Regions from separate parts of the Rossellomorea yichunensis genome, predicted to be linked through region 1. Evidence: riboswitches for the same ligand, from Rfam matches in the RefSeq annotation. Region 1 holds a riboswitch; the other holds the start of a gene.

Evidence for each region. A riboswitch is a leader RNA that binds a small molecule or an ion and turns the genes downstream of it on or off. The one in region 1 is predicted to bind S-adenosylmethionine.
Region 2: another riboswitch for S-adenosylmethionine. It lies ahead of mmuP (S-methylmethionine permease); the one in region 1 lies ahead of RSX31_RS14675 (methionine ABC transporter ATP-binding protein).

What each region holds. Positions count from the first base shown of each region.
Region 1 covers NZ_JAVYAD010000005.1:126,198-134,154, forward strand. Annotated here, with positions in the region: gene RSX31_RS14660 (carboxymuconolactone decarboxylase family protein) at 165-530, opposite strand; gene RSX31_RS14665 (MetQ/NlpA family ABC transporter substrate-binding protein) at 670-1,491, opposite strand; gene RSX31_RS14670 (methionine ABC transporter permease) at 1,507-2,175, opposite strand; gene RSX31_RS14675 (methionine ABC transporter ATP-binding protein) at 2,172-3,194, opposite strand; SAM riboswitch class I at 3,344-3,450, opposite strand; gene RSX31_RS14680 (SCP2 sterol-binding domain-containing protein) at 3,562-3,912, opposite strand; gene RSX31_RS14685 (thioredoxin family protein) at 4,191-4,505, opposite strand; gene RSX31_RS14690 (toprim domain-containing protein) at 4,511-4,870, opposite strand; gene RSX31_RS14695 (YusG family protein) at 5,053-5,289, opposite strand; gene gcvH (glycine cleavage system protein GcvH) at 5,388-5,771, opposite strand; gene RSX31_RS14705 (arsenate reductase family protein) at 5,900-6,256, opposite strand; gene RSX31_RS14710 (ArsR/SmtB family transcription factor) at 6,374-6,676, opposite strand; gene RSX31_RS14715 (SDR family NAD(P)-dependent oxidoreductase) at 6,709-7,488, opposite strand; gene RSX31_RS14720 (acyl-CoA dehydrogenase family protein) at 7,646-7,957, opposite strand, start outside.
Region 2 covers NZ_JAVYAD010000007.1:223,767-231,723, forward strand. Annotated here, with positions in the region: gene RSX31_RS19355 (Gfo/Idh/MocA family protein) at 1-164, shown strand, start outside; gene RSX31_RS19360 (amidase family protein) at 220-1,713, opposite strand; gene RSX31_RS19365 (glucoamylase family protein) at 2,032-3,384, shown strand; gene mmuM (homocysteine S-methyltransferase) at 3,456-4,406, opposite strand; gene mmuP (S-methylmethionine permease) at 4,375-5,787, opposite strand; SAM riboswitch class I at 5,881-5,987, opposite strand; gene nei (endonuclease VIII) at 6,125-6,949, shown strand; gene RSX31_RS19385 (ABC transporter permease) at 7,022-7,957, opposite strand, start outside.

The DNA.
Region 1 (7,957 bases):
TTTCCCGCTATTCCCGCAGGAGTCGAGCACCTTCCGCTCCAATCAACTTAGTAATTTTAATCCAATATTCTATTTTTTTGAATAAAAATAGCCACTCTAAAACAATCGACCATCTTTCACTTCTAAAACAAAAAAACGGGAAGTGTATCACCTCCCGTTAGTTGCTATTGCTTCAATTGATTCAAATCCTGAATGGATTGCTGTACTAACGTCACAGCCTGACTCATGACCGCTCCGCCGCCAAATGCAGCAGTTACTCCAATTGCTTCAAGGATTTCTTCTTCTGAGCACCCTTGATCAAGGCATCCTTTTGTGTGGTAGATGATACAATATTCATCCTGGGAATAAAGACTGATTCCTAACGCGATCAACTGCTTTTCTTTTTTAGAAAGAACCCCTTCTCTAAAGCAGTGCTCAGTGAACGTATTATACTGTTCGGCCAGTTCAGGCATTTTTTCAGTGAAGATTCCAAGTCCCATTTTATAATCATGAAGGGCAGCTTCTGTTGTATTTCTTGGTTCCATCTGCATTTCAATCAGCTCCATTTCTGAAATAGATTCATCGAAAATAGTATGAACCAATAAGGAAATGATTATGTTAAAAATTTAGGGAAGACCTTGCAATGAAAAAACCCGATTCTGTACATTGACAGAATCGGGTTTGCACACTTTATTCACTTACCGGCACAACGGCTCCATCCCATTCTTCATTAATGAAGTCCTGGATTTCTTTCGAACGCAGTGCTTCCACTAGAGCTTTTACTTCCTCTTTGTTTTCATCACCTTTGTTAACTGCAATCACATTCACATAAGGAGAGTTACTATCTTCAATGGCAATTGAATCTTCAAGAGGTTTCAACCCTGCATCAATGGCATAGTTAGAATTTATGACAACCGCGTCCCCTTCTTCATTTTCATACATTTGTGGGAGAAGAGCTGCTTCGTACTCATAATCAAATTGGAGATTTCTAGGGTTTTCTTTAATGTCTTCAAGTTGGGCTTGCGTATTTTCCACCCCGTCCTTTAACGTGATGAGACCTTTTTTCTCTAACAATGTAAGGATACGTCCATGATCCGATACAGAGTTACTCATTAATATCGTAGCGCCTTCAGGAAGCTCCTCGAGAGATTTGAATTTTTTAGAATAAACACCGATCGGCTCAATATGAATCCCGCCTGCATTGACGAAATCATATTCATTTTCCTTCATTTGCAAATCCATATAAGGTGTGGTCTGGAAATAGTTTGCGTCAATATCTCCATTATCCAGATCTTTATTGGGGAGGATATAGTCTTGATACGTTTCAATTTGCAAGTCGATCCCTTTTTCTTCTAAGACAGGCTTCACTTTTTCAAGGATTTCAGCATGTGGAATATTAGAAGCTCCTACTACCAATTCCTTTTCGTCATTTCCAGAGCCTGAACCGCTCCCACATGCTGCCAAACCAAAAATACTTGTTGCTGCTATAACTCCTGCTACCCATTTTTTCATTTTATTTCTCTCCTTTTATCGTTTATCTAATTTATTTGTAAAGAAATCACCCAGTATCTGTATCGCAAACACAATGAGTAATATCATAATGGTTGCGGCGATCGTCACGTCTTCCCTGCTTCGTTGGAAGCCGTCTAAATAAGCTAAGTTACCAAGTCCGCCTGCTCCGATGACCCCGGCCATTGCCGTGTATCCAACAAGGGCTATGGCTGTCACCGTAATCCCTGAAATCAAAGCCGGCATGGATTCCGGTATGAGTACTTTCCATATAATTGTGCTCGTCTTCGCCCCCATCGCTTTCGCTGCCTCGATGACTCCTTTGTTCACTTCTCTTAAAGCTATTTCTACCATGCGGGCGTAAAATGGAGCAGCTCCGATGATCAGTGCGGGCAGAGCTGCATTCGCTCCGCGGATTGTGTCTAATAAAAACTTGGTGAACGGAATTAACAACACGATCAATATAATGAATGGAATCGATCTGAACACGTTTACGACTGCACTTGTTATCGTATATGTCAGTTTGTTTTCCCATAGGTTTTCCTTAGAAGTGAGGAAGAGTAAAGTCCCAAGGATCATTCCGAGTACAAAGGTAATCAATACTGACATCCCAGTCATATACAGGGTTTCGAAGGTTGCTTCCCACATCTTCTCCCAATCTACATTTGGAAATAAATTTTCAATCATCCTCTCAACACCTCCACTTTAACCAGTTGCGTATGAACAAACGCCAATGCATCTTTAATGGTTTGTTCATCCCCATCAAGGTGAACAAATAACGTTCCATAGGCACCTTTTTGGGTTTGGGAGATTTGTCCTTGCAGGATGTTTACGTCTAAATCAAACTTTCTTATCAGCGTGGTGATGAGCGGCTGCTCAGTTGACTCACCTACAAATGTAAATTTGAGCACTTTTCCATTGGGGTATTGTGTCAGTAAGTGTTCAATGGTTTCACCCGTTTCCTTTACTTCCGATACTTCTCTTACGAAACGCTTTGTCACTTGCTCTTGTGGATTTCGGAACACTTCCAATACATCCCCGAGTTCCACGACTTTTCCCTGTTCCATGACTGCCACACGGTGACAGATCTTCTGGATTACGTGCATTTCATGAGTGATCAGGACAATCGTCAGCCCTAAGCGTTTATTAATATCCACCAATAAATCAAGGATGGAATCGGTTGTTTGTGGATCTAAAGCGGAAGTAGCTTCATCACATAGAAGGACATCGGGATTGTTTGCAAGGGATCTCGCAATCCCCACTCGTTGTTTCTGTCCGCCGCTCAGTTGAGACGGGTAGGCATCTCCTCTGCCTTCCAAGCCTACAAGCTTCAATAATTCATTGGCTCTTTGCACTCTCTCTTTCTTAGATACTCCAGCAATTTCTAATGGGAACTGGATATTTTCTAATACAGTACGAGACCAGAGGAGATTAAAGTGTTGAAAAATCATGCCTATTGACTGTCTTGCTTCCCTCAGCTTTTTCCCCTTTACCTGGGAAACGATTTGACCATTCACGTCCACTATTCCATCTGTAGGAACTTCAAGACCATTAAGCATCCGGATCAGCGTACTCTTACCTGCCCCACTATAACCAATCACTCCAAAAATTTCTCCTTGGGCAATATCAATATTGACCCCATCAACGGCTGAGATCGGACCCGATTTGGATTGATATATTTTCTTCACATCTGAAATGGTAATCATGTTGTATTCCACCTTCTTTCGGAGTAAAACGACCTGTTTAATCAGAATAATAGTTGTACTTGCCTGATGTTTCCTGCTCCTTTTCTGAAGCAATAAAAAATGCCTTCCTGCGATAAGCAGAAAGGCATAATCATATAGGACTATCCTTTCTCTCATCTTTCAAAGCAAATGCTTTGAGTGAATTGGCACCATTTCAATTTTCATTGACGGTTGCCGGGCTTCATAGGGCACGTCCCTCCACCTCTCTAAATAAGAGTAAAGTATATTATTTAATTATTTGGATTAGTTAAAGACTCTGAAAATTTGCTACAAGAGAGATTCTATCACCGGATATAGAGTGTGTCAATTATTTTTTTCTACTTGATGTTTAAACTTCAACCGGCTCTTTTTCTCTGGATCTTGTTAGCCAAAGAACTGACTCCACAAATAATAGCGGACGATATCCTCCCCTTACTTCCAGGGATCCGTCCTCAATCAGTTGAGACAACCGTTCTTCCCCCATAAGAAGAGAAACCACTGTTTCCTCCATTCCTTCAATGACGAAATGAGCATCCCTATCCAATTCATCCAACACTGTGCATCCCTTGCTTGAAATTGAAATACCGTACAAATTTTTTCCACAATCAAACTGAAGAATAAACGGGCTATCTGGAAATAAGAGTCGTAAGTGATACCTTGAATGACATTGATCTACTAATTCCTCTAAATTTATTCGCATGAATACCCTCCCAGTGAAACTTCTATATAATAACAATTCCACTTTTAGGTATTTTCCCCTCTTATACTTTCTCGACATGTTTTGAAGAGAATCATCTAATTTGTCGAACAGTAAGAATTTGGATGATAACCAGTCAAAAAATGATGTCATTCGCAACATTTCCCGAGAAATATGTCTTCGTATGTAGAAAGAAAATCGTTCTATAATTGGATTTCATGAAGAAATAGGTGAATTTAGACAAATAAAAAAGACCTTCTCCCAAAAGGTCTCTTATCCCTCTAGCTATCCGCGGTCTTGTTTAGGGTTTCATATAAAAATGGCACGGATTGAAAGGCATAAATCCTTTCCTGTTCGACGCCATCTTTAAATAAAAGTAGACAGGGTACACTTTCGATGGATTGCTCTTCTGCAAATTGGGGCAAGTAATTCAGGTTGGCCTTCGAAAAATGATAGGATTGTGGAAGCTTCTCCACTACGTCAATCATCTTGCTTGCAACCTGACAGGTACCACACATCGGTGTATATAAATAAACAGCTTCGAACGCATGGTCTTCAATCGATTGTTTTAAAGTTTCGGTACTACTTACCTCAATCAAAACTAGATCATCCTTTTTCCTAGAAATTCTTTATGAACGTCTATATTGGCTCCAATAAGAACTGATGCGAGGTGATACTCCGGAGCTGCGGCCACTTCCTTGTACATTCGATCAATATACAAATGTTCAGCTTCAGGAAACTCACGTTTAAATTGCTTACGTAGTTTTTCACCTGCATCATCAGCATCTACTAATATATAGACATCCCTTTCCAATAAAGCATCAATGAGTTCGTCCATTTTCGTAATGCTAATGGTCCCGTTTGTACAAATAATTTCAATCGGTTCTTTAATGATATCCCTTACTTTTCGTTTATCAGTTGTACCTTCGACAATGATTACTTTTTCGTCAAGTTCCATCATGATCATCACCTTATCTTTCATAAATAAGATTACGATAGTATATTCAAATAACAAGAGATGATGTCCACTTTCTACTTATATTTTCTCATGTTTATAAAAAAAAGTGCAAGTGGTTTGCATAAACCAACTATTTTTTACAAATAGTGCCAGATTCGTAAATGAATCTGGCACCACGAGCATCTCTAACACCAGCCACCCTCATCACAATCTGTGTATCTTGCCTGATCGCCTTCTGTGGATGTGTAGCTTTGATATATTTTATTTTCTTTTGCTTCAAAGTTCGGCTCCATAATTATTCCGTCAAGAGGCAAAGCCATTCTGCCGATTGGCTGATTATCTAAATATAGTTCTACTTCACCATCTTTAAGTTTTCCTGTCACTCTATTGGTTACATCTAATTTCCTAGGCTCAAGTACCATTTGTATTCATCCTCTCTATGTGAAAAAACGTCTACTCATATGGTACCCAAAATAAAAAACAAAACACCTTGAGAAATTCTCAAGGTGCATGGTAGAAATTATCCTTCATTAATCATTTCGTCATACTGTTCAGCTGTCATAAGCTTGTCTACTTCTCCAGCTTCTGTTGGTTCAACAACGATCATCCATGCTTTTTCATAAGGTGATTCGTTCACGAATTCAGGGCTATCCGATAGCTCTTCATTCACTTCTACCACCTTACCAGATACAGGTGCATATAGCTCGGAAACGGTTTTAACCGATTCAACACTACCGAATGGTTCGTCCGCTTTGATCTCATCTCCAACCTCTGGTAACTCAACGAATACGATATCGCCCAGTTCAGATTGTGCAAATGATGTGATTCCTACGCGTACATTTTCCCCTTCAACCTTGACCCACTCATGTTCTTCTGAATAACGAAGTTCTTTCGGTGTACTCATTCTCTATCCCTCCAAATGCTAGTTATACAACCTAATATTGACACACTTTTCATTGAAAAAGCAAGAAAACTAAGCGTGAATAATGAAACTTTTTCATTGTCCATGATTTGGTAATCACAGTCCTCTTTTTACTTCCACGTTTCTTCAAAGGTTTCTTCCTTGAAACCTACTGTCACCTTGTTTCCATCCGTCGTAATCGGACGCTTGATCAGCATCCCGTCTGTGGAAAGGATTTCTAATAATTCCTCATCAGAAGCAGAGTTCACTTTATCCTTCAAGCCTAGTTCACGATACTTTTTACCACTAGTATTGAAGAACTTTTTTAGAGATAAATTACTCTTTTCATATAGGCTTTTGAGCTCGTCTTTTGACGGCGGGTTTTCCACAATATGTATTTCATTCATTGCTATACCTTGATCTTCCAGCCACTTCTTTGCTTTGCGGCATGTACCACACTTGGGATAAGAATAAAAAGTCAATGACATCATTCCACCACCTTTCATTATGATCTGGATGAAGCAAGGCTCCATCCAGCATTCTGTATTGCACGAATCTATCTCTACATTCGACAATATTGATTATTATCCTTCTTTTGTGAAACATTACTCACATTGTTTTTCAACCGTCTCAACCAGTTCCTTTAGAAGGACGGTTGCATTATCCAATTCAAGAGAATAGAAGCGCTGTGTCCCCTTTTGCTCTAATGACACTAATTGCTGATCTCTCAGGATCTTTAAATGGTGAGAAACAGCCGGGCGAGATAATGTTAGATTTTCAGTTATTTGATTGACCGTAAGAGGTTCTTGTTCGGCAAGAAGTAATATTATGTCCTGACGATAAGGATCACTCAGTGCTTGAAATAATGGAATGCAAGCACGAAAGGTATCGATTGCTTTTTGACCCATAGTCTTCTCCCTTCAAACTCATTCACATTCAATTATACCCGTTCTTGTACTTTACGAACAATATTTGCGACCAATTTCCTCGGCATAAAACGAACGGATTGAGTCAGCATTCTGTTTTTAAAACCCGGGATAATAACGGTTTTGTTCTTCGTCATCATTTGGTTATATCCCTCTGCTACCACTTCTTCCACACTCATCACACCAGACTGAAATAGTTTTGAAGACTGCAGGTCAGCTGCATCACTGAATCCCGTTTGGGTAGCTCCGGGACACAAAGCAGTCACTTTCACTCCGTGTGGTCCCCATTCATTAGCCAAAGCTTCTGAGAGTGAAAGGACATACGCTTTTGTAGCATAGTAAACGGCCATTAACGGACCTGGCTGAAATGCGGCTGTTGATGCGACATTTAGGATATGTCCACGTTTCTGCTTCACCATTTCCCTTCCAAAATACTTGCTTAGCTCGGTAAGGGCAGTGATATTCACTTGAATCATGTCCAGCTCTTTTGAGAGCACTGTTTGTTCGAATTCACCAAACAAACCGAAGCCTGCATTATTGATTAGGAAATCAACCTTGGTCCCTTTTGCTTTGACTTCCTCATATAACGTTTCAGATGCTCCTGGCTTGGAAAGGTCTGATGGTATGACATATGCTTTCACACCGTACTTACTTTCTATTTCTTTTGATAGAATACGAAGCTTCTCTTCACTTCTTGCTACAAGAATCACATCATGACCTGAACCTGCAAATTTATGACTAAAGTGCAAGCCTATACCACTTGAAGCCCCTGTAATTAATACTGTTTTATTCATCTATGATTACCACCTTATCTTATATGTTTAAACACTTAAACGTTTAAGTGTTTAAACATATAATAATTGGTTGTGATGGCTAAGTCAAGTTTGGAGGATTACTTCAAACATAAAGGGACGGACCTCCATTCAGAGGTCCGTCCCTTTAACTTCTCAATTAAACTGTATATTTTTCTGCGTCGATCAGCTTTTCTGATGCTGCACGTTTGACTGCAATCACGTTGATTGGTGTATGGCGGGTAAATTTACGCAGTGCTGACAGCATCATGCGCAGTGTGTCACCCGTTTCAGTTGCTACCAGTGTTTCTTTTGCATGCTGTTCGATTTCGTTGAATGCTTCTTGACAGAAGATTTGTGTGTAAAGAAGTTTTTGCTGAGCTTTCTCTACTCCACCTTTTTGAATCGCTTTTTCTGTTCTGAGAACAACGGACTCCATCGCGTATGCGTTTGAAACGATATCAGCAATGTT
Region 2 (7,957 bases), on a different contig from region 1:
CTTCATTTGGAGATTGGGAGCCTACTTTATATAAGCGTGGGTTTTATGATTTAGTGGATCATTTCATAGACTGTGTGGAAAACGGTAAAACCCCTGACCCATCGATTGAGGATTCACTGGTTACCCATGAGATTTGTGAGAGGATTGTCGGGATGATTGAATAGTAGGACAGACAGAGGGAGAAGGGGACATGGAATGCCCCTGTCCCCCTCCCCCTTTTTAAAACAAAGGGTTTTTCTCTATTTTCAACCAATGCTCAGACTTCTCAATCTCTCCAGCCAATTGCAACAGTAAATCCTCTCTGCCTTTTGCTGCCATCACCTGGACTCCGACCGGCAGCCCTCCAGAGGTTTGATGTATCGGGAGTGACATGGCCGGCTGTCCTGTTAAATTGGCCAACTGTGTAAAAGGGGTACGCATCAGATTCTTCTGCGCTATCTGATCAACGATCCCAATCTTTTTCAATAGTCTCCTGAGTCCCAATTTCCCTATTGAACTAATCAAGAATTTCTCTGAGGAGGTCGGTTCCAGTTCTCCTATCTTGGCTGGGGGAAAAGCCGTTGTAGGAGTAAGGTAGAAATCATACGTTTCATGAAATGTTTCCATTTGATAAGCTGCTTTATCCCACTCCCTAATACTCAGAATGAATTCTTCAGCAGGGGTGGCCTTTCCAATCAAACCCAGGAGCCAGGTGGAGGGTTCCACATCAGTGTAAGTAGCTTTTCGTCCCAGCACTTCTTCTAACGAAGTTAACAATGCAGCTGTTTCACCAAAATACATGGTTAAAAAACTTCTTGCCATCTTATGTCCATCCACCGGCACCTCTCTTTCTTCCACATAGTGACCCATGGAATCTAGTAATTTAGCAGCCTTCACAACAGCCTTTTCGCACTCAGGATGAACTTCAGTACCTATGGGAGAATCTTTGGAATAGGCAATCCTTAATTTCTTGCCTATCGGAGTTTGCGATGCTTCCATGTAGCTCCCTTCAAATGGCGGGGCATAGAAAGCCGCAGACTTTTCATATGTTGTTAATTCATCCAGCATGGCAGCGCTATCCCTGACCGACCGGGTTAAAACATGCTCAACAGAGGCACCTTGCCATGTTCTTCCGTAGGTTGGACCAACAGGTGTTCTTCCCCTGGTTGGTTTCAAACCAAATAACCCGCAATAAGCAGCCGGGATTCTGATAGATCCCCCACCATCGTTGGCACCCGCGATCGGAACAATGCCGGATGCTACCGCAGCGGCTGAACCGCCACTTGAACCTCCAGGCGTATAATCCAAATTCCACGGATTTCTTGTCGCACCGTGATGTGAAGGCTCTGTAACAGCCACTAAAGCAAATTCAGGCACATTCGTTTGCCCCAGAATGACCACACCTGTTTCACGCAATCTCCTGGTGTACTCTGCATCTGTCTTCGCTCGATAGGTTCGAAGTGATCTTGAACCTGCTGTCATAGGCTCCCCTTCTATTTCCTGAGTGATATTTTTCAATAGCATCGGTACACCGGCGAATGTTCCAGTAAGCTCTTTGTCTGCAACCTCCCTCGCCTGTTCATACATTTTGTGAATCACTGCGTTCAACTTCGGATTGTGGGCTTCTGTTATTTTAATGGCTTCTTCAACCAATTCTTTAGGATGAACTTCTTTTTTCTTCACTAACTCTGCGAGCCCTAAACCGTCGTAGTTTTTATAATGAAACCCCTGCATCCTGCTCACCCCTAATGACTATGTTTCTATGACTTTCTACATAATGGGAAAATATCCTTTTTTTAATAGAAATCAATAACACTGTTGACAAAAAAAAAGAAGGTAGTCACCCAATGCAGTAGCACATTAGATTTGGTGGCAGCGTCTGTATTTAGAGTTTACCTGCCGACGGATACTGGTATAAAAGACTCAAAAAAGAAGTCACATACGGACGTGTTATTTTCAGATAATTGTTACTATTGAGTGATATACGTCTATTGATCACTCTTGTATACTTTTAATCGAAACGTTTCACCAAAATGAAAGGAAGTGTCAAATGTGAAGAAATATTTTTCATTGCTTTTAGCTTTATTGCTTATCGTCAGCGCCACACTCCCTGCTTCGGCTTCTGCAAATCACACAACCAAAGGAAAAGAGATTGCTTTATCCAAACAATTGAAAGCGATTTCAAAGAATACCTATCGATACTTCGAGGATTTTACAGATGAAAAAACGGGACTCACTTATGATGCCGTCCGTATGGATAACGGGGAGATCAATGCCCAGAAATTCACCTCTCCTACGAACATTGCGATGTATATGATGAGTACGATTTCAGCTGAGGAAGTCGGCCTGATCTCACGTGAAGAAGCCGTGACAAACATCGGAAAGACGTTGAGTTCATTAAAAGACATGGAAAAATGGAACGGGTTATTTTACAACTGGTACTATACAGAAGATGCAACGCTTATGACGGATTGGGGTCAATTCATCTCAACTGTAGATAATGGATGGCTGTCTGCTGGTCTCATTGTAGTTGGACAAGCGTATCCGGAACTCTATGAAGAAACTCACGCATTAGTAGAGGACATGGATTATTCCACTCTTTACACCCCGGAAGTAGGACAAATGCGTGGCGGATATGATGTAGCAACCGAGAGCTATACTTCTCACCATTACGGTGCCTTTTATACGGAACCACGTGTGGCAAGCTACATCGCGATCGGGAAAGAGGACGTACCTGAAGAGCACTGGTGGAGAATGTTCCGCACCATGCCAGAAAGCTGGGATTGGCAGGCTCAAATTCCTGAAGGATATACAGAAACATATGACGGCGTAGATGTCTTCGAAGGACATTACAGCTACAAGGGCACTAAATATGTACCAAGCTGGGGAGGAAGCATGTTTGAAGCATTGATGCCACAGCTTGTACTGAAGGAAAAAGAACTCGGGAAGAACGCACTCGGCTTGAACAATAAGCGTCATGTAGACATCCAGATTCAATATGCTAAAGAGCAAGGGTATGCAGCCTGGGGCATGTCACCAGCAGCCACACCGGATAATTATTCAGAATTTGCCGCTACACCTCTGGGTATGGACGGCTATAAGTCAGATGGCACTGTCACTCCACATGCCACATTCCTGGCACTTGAATACGCACCGATGGAAGCATTCAAAAACATCCATGCGTTGAAACGTTTCGATATGTATGGTAAATATGGCTTCCTTGCTTCAGTCAATGTGGAAACGGGAGAAGTGACACAAGCCTACCTCGCTTTAGATCAAGGTATGACAATGGTCTCAATCGTCAACTATTTAAAGGATGGAGTCATCAGAGATTACTTCCACCAAGATCAGATCGGGGAATCACCTGAGGACTTGCTGATTAAAGAGACGTTTTCTATTAAATAATAGTAGCGATAATAATACAAAAGCCCAAGTGGATGTATTACTTGGGCTTTTTGTATTTTAAGTGTTACTGCCTACCTCCACCTCTTCGCCAACGCCTCAATATGACCCGGATCCGTCCGGCAGCAACCACCCATGATACGGGCACCTGCCTCGTACCAAATTACTGATTCCTCATCAAACGCGCAACACCCTTTCTTTCCATGCCACGTTTTGGTCCCGGCATTGTAAGTCTCACCTGAGTTCGGGTACGCGATGATTGGTTTGTCAGTGTTTCTGCTTAATACGCTTATCGCCTTCTCGGCCGCAGGTATCGGTGCACAATTCACACCAATTGCAGCGATTTGTTCATCGTCATTGAACACACGCGCGCACTCTTCAATCCCCGTTCCATCACTTATCGTCTCTCCATCCTTTAATGAAAAAGACAGCCAGGCGCAGGTATCGTGAAATTCTTTCAGAAGTGAAGCTAGTACCTTTGCTTCCTGCAAGGACGGGATGGTCTCAAACGCCAACAAATCAGCTCCCGCCTCCACTAATGCCTGGATTCTCGGAAAATGGAAATCTGCTAACTGTTGATCACTTACTCCATAGTTCCCCACGTATTCAGAGCCGTCGGCAAGGTATGCCCCGTAAGGTCCTACAGAACCTGCAACGATTGGCTTCGGCCGATTCGAATTTCCCTTCTCTTCCTTCCAGAAGTCATCCCGGGCTTCTTTGGCAAGAGTAACCGTTTTCTTGATTAATTCCAGAGCTTCAGGTTTCTCTATTCCTCGCTTTCGAAAACCATCCACCGTTGCCTGGTAGCTGGCTGTAATCGCACAATCGGCTCCTGCACGGAAATAATCAGCATGAACCTTCTCAATCGCTTCCGGTTTTTCGAGGAGTATACGGGCAGACCAAAGGGGATCGTTTAAATCAAAGCCATGGGATTCCAGCTCTGTGGCTAATGCTCCATCTAAAATCAGTTGGGAATCTATTTGTAAAATAGCATCAATGGGATTTAGCTTCAGTTGATTCGACATAACCTCTTCCTCTTTTCTTTACGTATTGTGTTAGATAATAGCTTCCATAGCAAAGGGCGATAAATGGGATTCCGCAATAAAGGGCTATCCTCTGAGTGGGATCAAAGGCAATGCCGATACAAGAAGCTAGACAAAGCAGAAATGACGCAATGGGAACGAGTGGGTAGAGCGGCGTCCGATAAGTCAAGTCTTTCACATCGTTTCCCTCCCTTATGTACTGTCTTCGAAATAGAAATTGGGCAGCACTAATGCTCATCCACACGATTACTACCGCAAGGCCAGAGACCGACACCATTACGATGTAGACCGTCCCCGGTGCAATGATGCTTGAAAGCAATGCCAGCCCCCCTCCCAGCATGCTGCAAACTATCGCATTGAGAGGGACTCCCCGATCAGTCAATTTGGCAAAAACCGGTGAGATCATTTGCTTATCTGAGAGCGACCATAGCATTCTGGAGGAAGCATACAGACCGGAGTTTGCCGCTGATAAAATGGCCGTTATGATCACAAAATTCATGATATCGGCGGCATACGGGATTCCAATCCGACCAAGCACCGCTACGAAAGGACTTTCCAATACACCGGCTGACTGGCTCGGTAATAAAGCGGATAATACGATAATCGTCCCTACATAAAAGATGATCAATCTCACAAGCGTGGTGCGGATGGCTTTAGGAATCGATTTGGATGGATTCTCTGTTTCTCCCGCCGCAACCCCGATCAATTCTGTTCCTGAAAAGGCAAAATTGACGGCAAGCATGGTCATCAAGATGGCAAATGCCCCATTCGGAAACAACCCTGAACTTGTGATATTCGAGAAAAACGGAGCGGGCTCTGAATGACTGAGAGAGATGAACCCGACGATCGCCCCTGCCCCGATCACAATAAACGCAACGATTGCAATCACTTTTACTATAGAAAACCAAAATTCAGATTCAGCAAAAAACCGCACCGACAACGTATTAAGCACAAAAATCAACGCAGCAAAGACCGCGCTCCAGATCCATACACTAATCGAAGGAAACCAACGCTGCATCATCAAGCCAGCCGCCGTAAACTCCGACCCCAATGCCACTGTCCATGTCAGCCAATATAACCAGCCCACCGTGTACCCGGTCCCAGGTCCAATGAACTTTGCAGCATAACTATGAAAGGATCCTGTTTCCGGCATATGGACAGAAAGTTCACCTAAACAAAGCATCACAAGATACACCACCAGCGCCCCAACCAAATAAGAAAGGATCGTCCCGAATGGTCCTGCCTGATGAATCGTATACCCCGAACTCAAGAAAAGCCCGGTTCCGATCACCCCCCCAAGAGACAGCATCACTAAATGACGTGTCTTCATCGCTCTTTTAAAACTCTGTCCTGCGTTTTCCATCAAAAACACCCTTCCTTCTAAATATATTGTGGAATGGGTAGACAAACAAAAAACGCACCCTGAACGAGTGCGTCACCGACAAATAAAAGATTGCTCCTATCTATCAGGGTTTGAATCACCCGCTGGAATTAGCACAGTATCTTCACAGACCTGTTGCTGAGGCTTCAAAGGGCCAGTCCCTCCACCTCTCTGGATAAGAAATATGTAGATTTTTTAAAACTCTATCAATATATTGGAATAATGTCAAGACCATGAAATAGATGAGTAGCCCAGCCTATCCGAATGTTACTTTAGGAAGAAAAAAGGGAACAACTATACTAAAAAAGGAGAAACTGCCATGCCAGAAGGTCCGGAAATCAGAAGAGCTGCAGATGAAGTAGAGCGTGCTCTAAAAAATAAAACCGTGGAAGATATTTATTTTGCCTTCCTTCATTTAGAAGACTACGGGGATCTGCTAATGGGGTCGATCGTGACAAGGGTCGATACGAAGGGAAAAGCCATGCTCATCCGCTTTGACAATGGGTACACCATCTACTCCCACAATCAGCTTTACGGGAAATGGTATATCAGAAACACATATAACTACCCGAAAACAAACCGCCAGCTCCGATTGGCCATACATAATGAGAATAAATCGGCACTTCTCTATAGTGCATCTGATATAGAGGTTCTTCGTGACGAAGAAGTGCCCGGGCACCCATTCGTCTCAAAAGTAGGACCTGATCTTTTAAGCGAAGAGGTATCAGTAGATGAGCTGATGGAACGGATGAAGGACAAACGATTCCGAAACCGCAAATGGTCGATTCTATTGCTGGATCAAGGTTTCGTAGCCGGAATCGGAAATTATTTGCGATCTGAAATCATGTTTTTCGCTGGCATACATCCTTCTCTCAGGCCAGTCGACTGCACAGAGAAGCAATTGAAGAAAGCTGCACATAGCATCAAGGATTTAGTGAGACAATCGTATGAGACTGGTGGGATCACCAATGATCTCGACCTAGCACAGAAAATGAAAGGCCAAGGAGTGAAGCGTTCACGTTATCGTCACTGGGTCTTTAACCGGGAAGGTGGATCTTGCTTCAATTGTGGAAGTGAAATCGAGAAGACGGTGGCGGCTTCAAGAAGGCTGTACTATTGTCCGGTTTGTCAGGGAATCGAATGATAACGATAAAAGGGTACGTGGCATTCTTAATGCCTGGTACCCTTTTATCGGTTTAACGTCAAACTACAGTTTCTATTCCGAACTCCGGTTAATCGCTTCGTTCATAGAAATCCCTTTCAACTTCCGATGATTCAGCCATAGGGATACATGATATGATGCGATGATGATGATAAAACTGATGAGGACACTCATCCAATCCAACTTTACGGGAATCGTCACATTCATCTCTGAGGTGATTGAATTCATAAAGGCTGAAATTGATAGGAGCGTTACGGGTATTCCTATTACAAATCCAAGGATGATAAACCAAATATTGTAGCCGATCATCATGTTCATGATTGATTTCTCCCGATAACCGATGACTTTCATGAGTGAAATTTTAAATGAATTTTCCTCAATTAATAATGAAATCAGTATATAGATGATGATGACAGCAATGATGGCAGCAACAAAGGCAATCGCTGCTACCCCATAGTTCAACGGCTTGATCATTTCATTGAATCCGTCAATCGTATCGGATGTTTTGGTTGTCGAAACGATCTTTTCTTTCGGTAGCGTGAGTTCTTTGTTTGAATAAATCTCTGTATAACTTCCTGAAGGATAGTCATTTAATTGGTTGAATTCCTCTAGAGGCATATAGATCATACTTCCGAGATACGATACTGCGATGTGATCAATGGTGAGGGTAAAGGATTTATCCGTCAGTTCATTTGTCACATGAATCGAATCACCTTCTTGAATCCCTAATTTATCTGAGAGGGACTTATTCATGATGACTGAATTGAACTTGAGCTTTTCACCGCTAGAGTCCTCTAATCGAATGGCTGTATTATCCGGTTTCAGGCCTGTAATCGACAAACTCTCCTTATCTGTGGTAAATGGGGCCACAGCTCCGATCTGTCCCGATTCAGGATGGTCAGTCTGTGGAGCTTTGAATAGATAGCTATACTCATAGTCGTACACTTGTTGAAAATTATCGGTCACCAGGTACTCCATCGAATTCTTGGT